DNA from 2 places in the Rouxiella badensis genome. Region 2 is predicted to be linked to the other one. Evidence: predicted binding sites of a transcription regulator. Region 2 holds the regulator's gene; the other holds the start of a gene.
What was found. Region 2 encodes PhoB, which activates phosphate uptake and scavenging genes when phosphate is short. Its sites were predicted from a motif close to CTGTCATAAAACTGNCNNAT; they were not measured.
Positions count from the first base shown of each region.

Region 1 (4,353 bases), 350 kb from region 2:
TTAACAAAACCTTTTCCACGACTCGCACCCTCGCTAACCCGAGCTATACTTGGTTATAAGGTCGCCACCTTTTTATCTCTGTCGCATTTGAGAATTTACAGAGCGAAAGGAATGACTTTTGGCCGCTGTGGGCGACTGCCAGCGAGCAAGGGGGTGTATCATGGTAAATCATGTCTGGGGACTGCTGTCACATCCAGGTCCTGAATTGCAACGCATTCAACGTGAACATGAAACTGTTTCTCACGTCTATTCTCATCATGTCCTGCTAATGGCGGCCATTCCTGTCGTGTGTTCCTTTATCGGTACTACACAGATAGGTTGGAATTTTGGTGATGGGCAGAACATGCAAATCACCCTGCTTACGGCAGCTTCTATCGCAGCCGCTTTCTACGTATTAATCCTTTGTGCCGTCGCGCTGATGGGCCGGATCATCTATTGGATGGCGCGCCGGTACGAAAGTCGACCCAGTCTAAACAGCTGTATCGTGTTTGCTGGCTATGTGGCAACGCCGATGTTCCTAAGTGGGATAGTCGCGCTGTATCCACTGGTGTGGCTGTGTCTGTTCGTCGGCCTGATAGGCCTGTGCTACAGCGGTTATCTGCTGTATCTGGGGATCCCTAATTTTCTCGAAATCGACCATCGGGAAGGTTTCCTGTTTTCCAGCTCCACGCTGGCGATGGGCGTGCTGGTGCTAGAACTTTTACTGGCACTGACGGTGATCATGTGGGGATATGGTTCTAAAATATTTTGATTGAGGCCAGGTTATTCCAGTTTCAAATGCAGTAACAGCAGTAATAGATGCCTTATACGCAGTACCCTAAATCCCCGCCGGATAGTTATCTTGCGGGGATTTATTTTTTTATGCCTGCCAGTTTTTCAGTTTGCTGGTTTTGCCAATGCCGGGGTTAAAGCTGTTGGTCGGGTCGGCCTGACGATAGAACTCCTGCAGGTGCGGTTTGGCGAAATACAGATGGCCAACGTTGTGCTCTGCCGGGTACTCGGCACCTTTGGCATCCAGAATCTCCAGCATCCGATGTTTAAGCGCTTTGCTATCGACGCCTTTTTTGACGATGTAATCCTGATGGAAAACGTGGCACATAAAGTGGCCGTAATACAGTTTTGCCACTAACTGCTGGTCAATGTCGGGCGGGAGCACTTCAAACCAGTCGCGATCGTTGCGTCGCAAGGCGATATCCAGCGCCAAAATATCTTCCACTTCTTTTTCATGCACGGCGTGATACCGCACCGCAGCACCGGCGGCCGCAAAACGATGCAGAAAAGCCTTTTTACCTTCATCCGCCGAGCAGACAAAAAAGTCGCCGTCTCTGTCGGCAAAGAAATGGGTCAGGAAGTTTTGCGCTTCCGCCACGCCATCCCCGGACATTTTCAACAGCAGATGATGTTCGTACCGATCGCGGTATTTCTTCATCCGTGGCGGAAGATGGTTGGGAAGGGCGCGGCTCAGGCACTGCATAACGCGGTCACTGAAATGTTTGGGCAGAAAGGGCACCTTACTGATTTTGGCGTCGAACTTACCTTTGGCGGTAAATATCTCAGGCATTTTGTCGGTGCCGAGTTTGTCGATCATCAAAAAGGTATCTTTGCCGTAGACCTCGGTAATATCAAAAATATCGCGATGCATATACTCACCGGCGACCGGCAGATTGTTGAACTCACCGAGTATGCTGCGGCGTAAATCGGTAAGCACGGCGGTGCTGTCCGTGCCGATATAAAACACCTGTTGTTGAGTTTCGGCCTCGAAGGTGTCGAGCCTCACGGCAAAAATGGCTAACTTACCGGCGCAGCCTGAAGCTTCATAAAGGCGGCGGCTGTCGGCGTTGAAGCGTGAAGGCGTGTCGGCATCGACGTCGCGCACTCGCTCGGCATAGTCGTGATCGGAGGCCAGTAGATCACCGTAATGAATATCGGCGGGGGTATAGTTCCCCTGCTCAAGACGGGTGAGGATCTCTTCCGGCGTCGCGCCGAGGTCAATGCCCAAATGGTTGATAAGGATTAGCTTTCCCTGCTCATCTCTCTGTGCATACAGCGCCAGCTCCGTATAGGCCGGGCCGCGTTTCACCAGCGATCCGCCCGAGTTGTTGCACACGCCGCCAATGACCGACGCGCCAATACAGGAAGAGCCAATCACCGAATGGGGCTCACGTCCCAGCGGTTTAAGGCGTTTCTCAAGCTCATACAGCGTGCTGCCGGGAAAACCGATCACCTGCTTACCGTCATCAAGCAGCTGAATGCCGTTGAGCTTCAAGGTGCTGAAGATAATGATATCGCGATCGTAATCTTCGCCGCTCGGCGTTGACCCCTCGGTCAAACCGGTATTCGCGGCCTGCATGATAACGATTTTGTCGGCCTCGACGCAGGCCTGTAGCAGCTGCCACTGCTGGAGCAAGGTCTGCGGAAAAACAACCGCCAGCGCCTTGCCGCCTCCGGAACGAAAGCCTTTGCGGTATCGTTCGGTCTGGCTTTCGGAGGTCAATACGTGACGACCTCCGACGATATTTTTGAGCCGCTCAATCAATGCGGCGTTGCTCTCTGGTGTGGACGGATGCTGAAGAGTCATTCTGCCTCCCTGTCGTTGTTTCGGCACATTTTTGCCGTTAGCTTGACTCTAATCATAGGCTTAATTGCTATTTAAGGTATTTAAGATACGTTTTATCAATGGAAGAAGGTCATCTTTCGTCCATTAAAACATCATCAATCTGTCATAGTTGTCGCGCTTAATGGACGTCAGAATCTGCACGTAACCGGAGACAGCATGATGGCGCAAGCTCAACTTAAGCTGGCACAGGCTGAATATCCTCAGGCCGAGCCACAGCATCAGAATAAAGTGTTAGACGTTAAAGGCCTGGTTAAATCTTATAAATCAGGCAGTCGTGTGCTTAATGATATTAATTTTGAACTCCACGCCGGTGAATTTGTTGCCGTGATTGGCCGCTCAGGCGCGGGAAAATCCACGCTGCTGCACGTGCTCAATGGCACTATTCCACTGAGTGAAGGCAGCGTGGTTTGCCACTATGACGGTGGTGAAAAACAGGAGCTGGCGGGCCTGACCGGCAAGGCATTACGCCGCTGGCGAGCGGGCTGTGGCATGATTTTTCAGGATTTCTGTCTGGTACCTCGTCTAGACGTCTTGACCAATGTGCTATTGGGACGCCTGAGCCAGACCTCAACCTTCAGGTCTTTCTTCAACCAGTTTGATGATGAAGATCGTGCGCGAGCGATCTCTCTGCTCGACTGGCTACACCTATTGCCCCATGCGCTACAGCGCGCCGAAAACCTGTCCGGTGGTCAGATGCAACGGGTAGCAATTTGTCGTGCCTTGATGCAGAACCCTAAAATTCTGCTGGCTGATGAACCTGTCGCCTCGCTAGATCCTAAAAACACCTTACGTATTATGAATGCGCTGAAAAAAGTCAGCGAAGATAACATCGCCGTCATGGTTAACCTGCACTCGGTTGAACTGGTTAAAGATTTCTGTACCCGAGTTATTGGTATTGCCCACGGTGAGATTATTTACGATGGACATCCAGACTATTTAACCGATTCGATTTTGCACCAACTGTATGGCGAAGAGAGTGAAGCGGTAAACGGTTAATGATTAACTGTTAACAATTAATAGTTGGCCGTCATTCTATTTGTCATGCCACGGATGGCATAACGTATTTGCTTTCACATTTATCTATTTCATTCTAATTTAATCAATCTACACAAGGGTTATTATTACATGAAGAAGCTATTACGTCTGGCGGTATTCGTTGCAGGGACCATGGCAGCAATGAATAGCATGGCCGCAGATGCACCAAAAGAGTTAAACCTGGGCATTCTCGGCGGTCAGAACGCCACACAGCAAATTGGCGATAACATGTGTGTAAAACAGTTCTTTGATAAAGAACTGAATGTAGATACAAAATTACGTAACTCTTCTGACTATTCTGGCGTTATTCAGGGGCTGTTGGGCGGGAAAGTTGATATGGTATTAAGCATGTCGCCTTCTTCCTTCGCGTCGGTCTATCTTAATAATCCGAAAGCCGTCAGCATCGAAGGTATTCTGGTTGATGACACCGATCAGTCACGCGGTTATCACTCGGTTGTTCTGGTTAAAGCCGACAGTAAATATAAAAAGCTGGAAGACCTGAAAGGCACCGCATTTGGTTTTGCGGACCCTGATTCCACCTCGGGCTATCTTATCCCTAACGCAGCCTTCAAGAAGATGTTTGGCGGGACTACCGACAACAGCTACAACCATTTCTTCTCGAGTACGACCTTCTCTGGCGGTCATGAACAGGATATTCTTGGCGTGCTGAACGGCCAGTTTGCTGGTGCTGTTGCTTGGTC
Region 1 covers NZ_CP114062.1:2,768,197-2,772,549, reverse strand. Annotated here, with positions in the region: gene O1V65_RS12845 (Yip1 family protein) at 161-751, shown strand; gene dld (D-lactate dehydrogenase) at 860-2,578, opposite strand; gene phnC (phosphonate ABC transporter ATP-binding protein) at 2,777-3,613, shown strand; gene phnD (phosphonate ABC transporter substrate-binding protein) at 3,743-4,353, shown strand, end outside.
Region 1: the regulator PhoB is predicted to act here: its motif matches at 2,707-2,726, upstream of phnC (phosphonate ABC transporter ATP-binding protein).

Region 2 (4,353 bases):
ACCGAATAAGATTTCGGCTACCGGCTCATAACCGCCTTCGGAAATCCAGGTTGAGCGGAAGTTGCCGCGACACACATGCAGACCAATGATCAGGTCGTCAGGCTTGCCTTCAATCGCCTTGTTTAATACGCGCGCATAAGTTTTGGCCAGCACCTGCGGGTCATCACCGCGTGCCACAATCTGCTTCTTCTGATCTTCAGAGCACAGGTAGGCCCAGACGGTGTCGTCCAGCTGCAGGTAACGGCAGCCTGCGTCATAGAAGGCTTTAATCGCGTCACGGTAAACCTGCGCCAGATCTTCAAAGTAGTCTTCCAGGTTTGGATATACGTTTTTTACCGCATCGCGGTTATAACGAAAGTGCATCACGCTTGGGCTAGGAATGGTCATCTTCGCTACCGCGTCGCCGCTGATGCTTTTCAGGAAATGAAAATGCTCCAGCATTGGGTGGTCGCCAAAGGCAATCTTATCGACCACTTTGATACTGCGTGATTTAGTCTGCACGCCGTTGAACTGAATCCCCTGCTCTGCATCATAACCTTCAACGCCCTGCAGGCCTTCGAAGAAGTCAAAGTGCCACCACGCACGGCGGAATTCGCCGTCAGTGACCACTTGCAGACCGGCTTCGCGCTGCTGTTCTACCACACGACGGATTTCGGTGTCTTCCACCGCACGCAGCTGCTGCGCATCGATTTCACCGTCTTTGAACTGCTGACGGGCTTTTTTCAGTGCTTCCGGACGCAGGAAGCTACCAACAACTTCGGCACGATAGACTGGGTTTGGCTGTGACATTTTCAACTCCTGACAAACGCCTCGGCGCGTTACGCCGCTGCAATTAATTAAAGGGTAGCCCAAGGTCAAAGCGAGTTAGTTCACAATGTGAATAGTTACTTTGAGTGATATATAGACTTCTGGATGTCTAAACGGCTTAAAGGCTATGCTGCCATGAATAGTCTTCATCACAAAACGAGTAATTTTCACATCACTTGAAAAATATTCATGATCACGTGTGATGATTTCATTTTGAATGAAATCGACGAGGCATTTTGCGGGAGAGTGAAAAAGAAAACGGGCCATCAAAGGACCGTTTAAGGGAAGCGTCAGTGCTTAACACGCTGGTTCTCAGCGGGTGCGTTAGTGACTATCAGCCGGTTAGGCAGCGTGAACATAAAGCGGGTACCGACACCGACCTCACTGTCAATATCCAGACGGGAATGATGATGGCTCAGTGCGTGCTTCACGATAGCCAGCCCGAGGCCGCTGCCACCGGTCTGACGCGAACGCGCCTTGTCTACCCGATAGAATCGCTCGGTGAGACGCGGAATATGCTGCGGAGCAATGCCCGGCCCGTTGTCACTGACCTGAAACTGTGCGCCCTGCGCCGTCTGCTGCCAGCTCACCTCAATGCGCGTGCCGGGCGGCGTATGGTTCACCGAGTTATACACCAGATTCGATACCGCACTGCGCAGCTGCTCGTCGTTGCCAAACACCTTGAGATGTTCGTTAATCTTGAACACGATTTCGTGGCGTCCAGCGCTCAGCGCAGCAACCTCGTGCTCCAGCATGCCCAGCATGCCCGGGATATCGACTTTTTCCTGTAGATCGATATTAGTGGCAGCCTCGATGCGCGACAGCGTCAGCAGCTGTTTGACCAAACCGTCCATCCGCCGCGTCTGCTCCTGCATGGTGTCCAGTGCCTTGCTGCGGAAAGGCTCCTCCAGCGTGGAATCGTCCATCATCTCCAGATAGCCCTGCAAGACGGTCAACGGTGTGCGCAGCTCGTGGCTCACGTTGGCGAAGAAGTTGCGTCGGGCCCCTTCAAGCTGGCGCATTTGCGTCACGTCGCGAGCCACCATTAGCAGTTGTCCTTCCGAATACGGCATGATTCGAAACTCGACGTAGTGCTCATTATTAAGGTGCAGCGTCAGCGGGCGGGTAAAATCTCGACTCTGCACCCAAACACGCAGTTCAGGATAGCGCAGCAGGTTAAACAGGTGCTGGCCGTTGTCTTCCGGCCAGCGGAAGCCCAGAAGCTCCTGAGCCAGGCCGTTACACCAGAAAATATTGCCCTCTTCGGTGGTCAATACCACGGCATCAGGGAGCGATTCCGCCCCGCTGCGAAAACGTTTAATCAACAGCGCCAGCTCGCGTCGCCGGCGGCGATTTCGCATCTGCATCTGATTAAGGCCATAGAACAGCGGTTCCCAGCTCCATAGTCCACTAGGAGGGGTAATGCTGCGATCGAGCCACAGCCAGTGGGAAAGCTTTAGTTGGTTAAAATAGTTCCAACCCAGCGCCGCCAGCACGGAAGCCAGCAGCAGCCAGGGCAGATAACCAATAAAAATGGCGAGGATAAGCGCAGGACAGCAGAACATAAATAGTTCACCAGCCAGACGCCTCCAGGATAATCGTTCTAACACACAGTATCTCCGCTGTGAGTGATAGAGATGCCTACCCAATATCTTTCATGTTGCCTGCGCATCTGCAACATGAAAGATGAAGGGTATTAGTAGCGAGTCGAGAACCTGTAGCCTGTTCCGCGAACCGTCTGGATCATGCGGTCGTGCCCACTGGTTTCCAACGCTTTACGCAGGCGACGGATATGCACATCAACCGTGCGATCCTCTACATAAACGTTAGTGCCCCAGACGTTATTGAGCAACTGTTCACGGCTATAGACGCGCTCAGAGTGCGTCATGAAGAAGTGCAGCAGTTTGAATTCGGTTGGGCCCATGTCCAACGCCAGCTCGTTCGCCATAACGCGATGCGAGGATGGGTCAAGGCTAAGGCCTTGCATATCAATGACTTCCTCGACCGCCATCGGAGAGATGCGGCGCATAACGGCCTTAATACGGGCCACCAGCTCTTTGGGAGAGAAGGGTTTGGTAATGTAATCATCGGCGCCGACTTCGAGCCCACGCACACGGTCTTCCTCTTCACCTCTTGCTGTGAGCATCATCACCGGAATATCTCGGGTCAGCGCTTCGCGTTTAAGGTGTTTGATAAACTGAATGCCTGACCCACCGGGCAACATCCAATCCAGCAAAATTAACTCAGGGTAAGGTTCAATCAGACGATTGACCGCCGAGTCGAAATCTTCAGCTTCAATGGCCTGATAACCATTCTGCTCAAGCACAAAACAAACCATTTCACGGATCGGTGCTTCGTCTTCCACAACTAATATGCGTCTAGCCATTTTGATAGCCTGCCAAATAAGTTAGCGAACTTAATTTTGATTTCGGGCGTCATTATGCGTCACTTTTGTGACAGATTTATGAAAAGAATTTACGCTGCGTTTAAGTGTAGCCAAGGCGTTATTTTTGACCCAGGCATTTGTCATTGAAAAGGTTTTTCGGCGACAGCCACTACCCTCGGCGTTTATACTTATCGCCTGTTACCGCCACCGCGAGCCCCCCATGCGACTCATTCATACCTCTGACTGGCACCTCGGTCAGTACTTCTTTACCAAAAGCCGCGCTCCCGAACATCAGGCCTTTCTCAACTGGCTGATTGAACAGGTTGAACAACATCAAATAGATGCGGTGGTGGTCGCGGGGGATATTTTCGATACCGGCTCGCCGCCAAGCTACGCGCGCGAGTTGTATAACCGCTTTGTGGTCGACCTTCAGCGCACAGGCTGTCAGCTCATCGTCCTGGCAGGGAATCACGATTCCGTCGCCACCTTAAATGAATCGCGCGAGCTGCTTTCCTGCCTGAATACCCAGGTGATTGCCACCGTCGGCGAAGATCTGTCGCGTCAGGTGCTGACCCTGAAAAATCGCCAGGGGCAACCGGGGGCGATACTTTGCGCTATCCCGTTCCTGCGCCCGCGTGACCTGCTTTCAAGCCAGGCCGGACAGTCCGGCAACGAGAAACAGCTGGCGTTGCAGGAGGCCATCGCCGCGCACTATGCCTCGCTTTATCAGGCGGCCTGTGACAGGCGCGATGAGCTCGGCGGCGCCCTGCCGATTATCGCCACCGGGCACCTGACTACCGTGGGCGTCAGCACCTCCGACTCGGTGCGCGACATTTACATCGGTACGCTCGATGCATTCCCCGCGCAGGCCTTCCCGCCGGTCGACTACGTTGCGCTCGGGCACATCCACAAGGCGCAAAAAATTGCCAAAACTGAGCATATTCGCTACAGCGGCTCACCGATTCCGCTCAGTTTCGATGAAGCCAGCAATGAAAAGAGCGTTTACCTGCTCGATTTCACCGCCGAGAAGCTCAACGCCGTCGAGACGCTGGTTATTCCTCGCTCACAGCCGATGGAAATTATCAAAGGGACGCTGGCCGAAATCGAAAAACAGCTGCTGCCGTATGCCGGCCTCGAGAACGGGAAAGTGGTCTGGCTGG
Region 2 covers NZ_CP114062.1:3,114,448-3,118,800, forward strand. Annotated here, with positions in the region: gene O1V65_RS14440 (cobalamin-independent methionine synthase II family protein) at 1-789, opposite strand, end outside; gene phoR (phosphate regulon sensor histidine kinase PhoR) at 1,098-2,417, opposite strand; gene phoB (phosphate response regulator transcription factor PhoB) at 2,504-3,193, opposite strand; gene sbcD (exonuclease subunit SbcD) at 3,414-4,353, shown strand, end outside.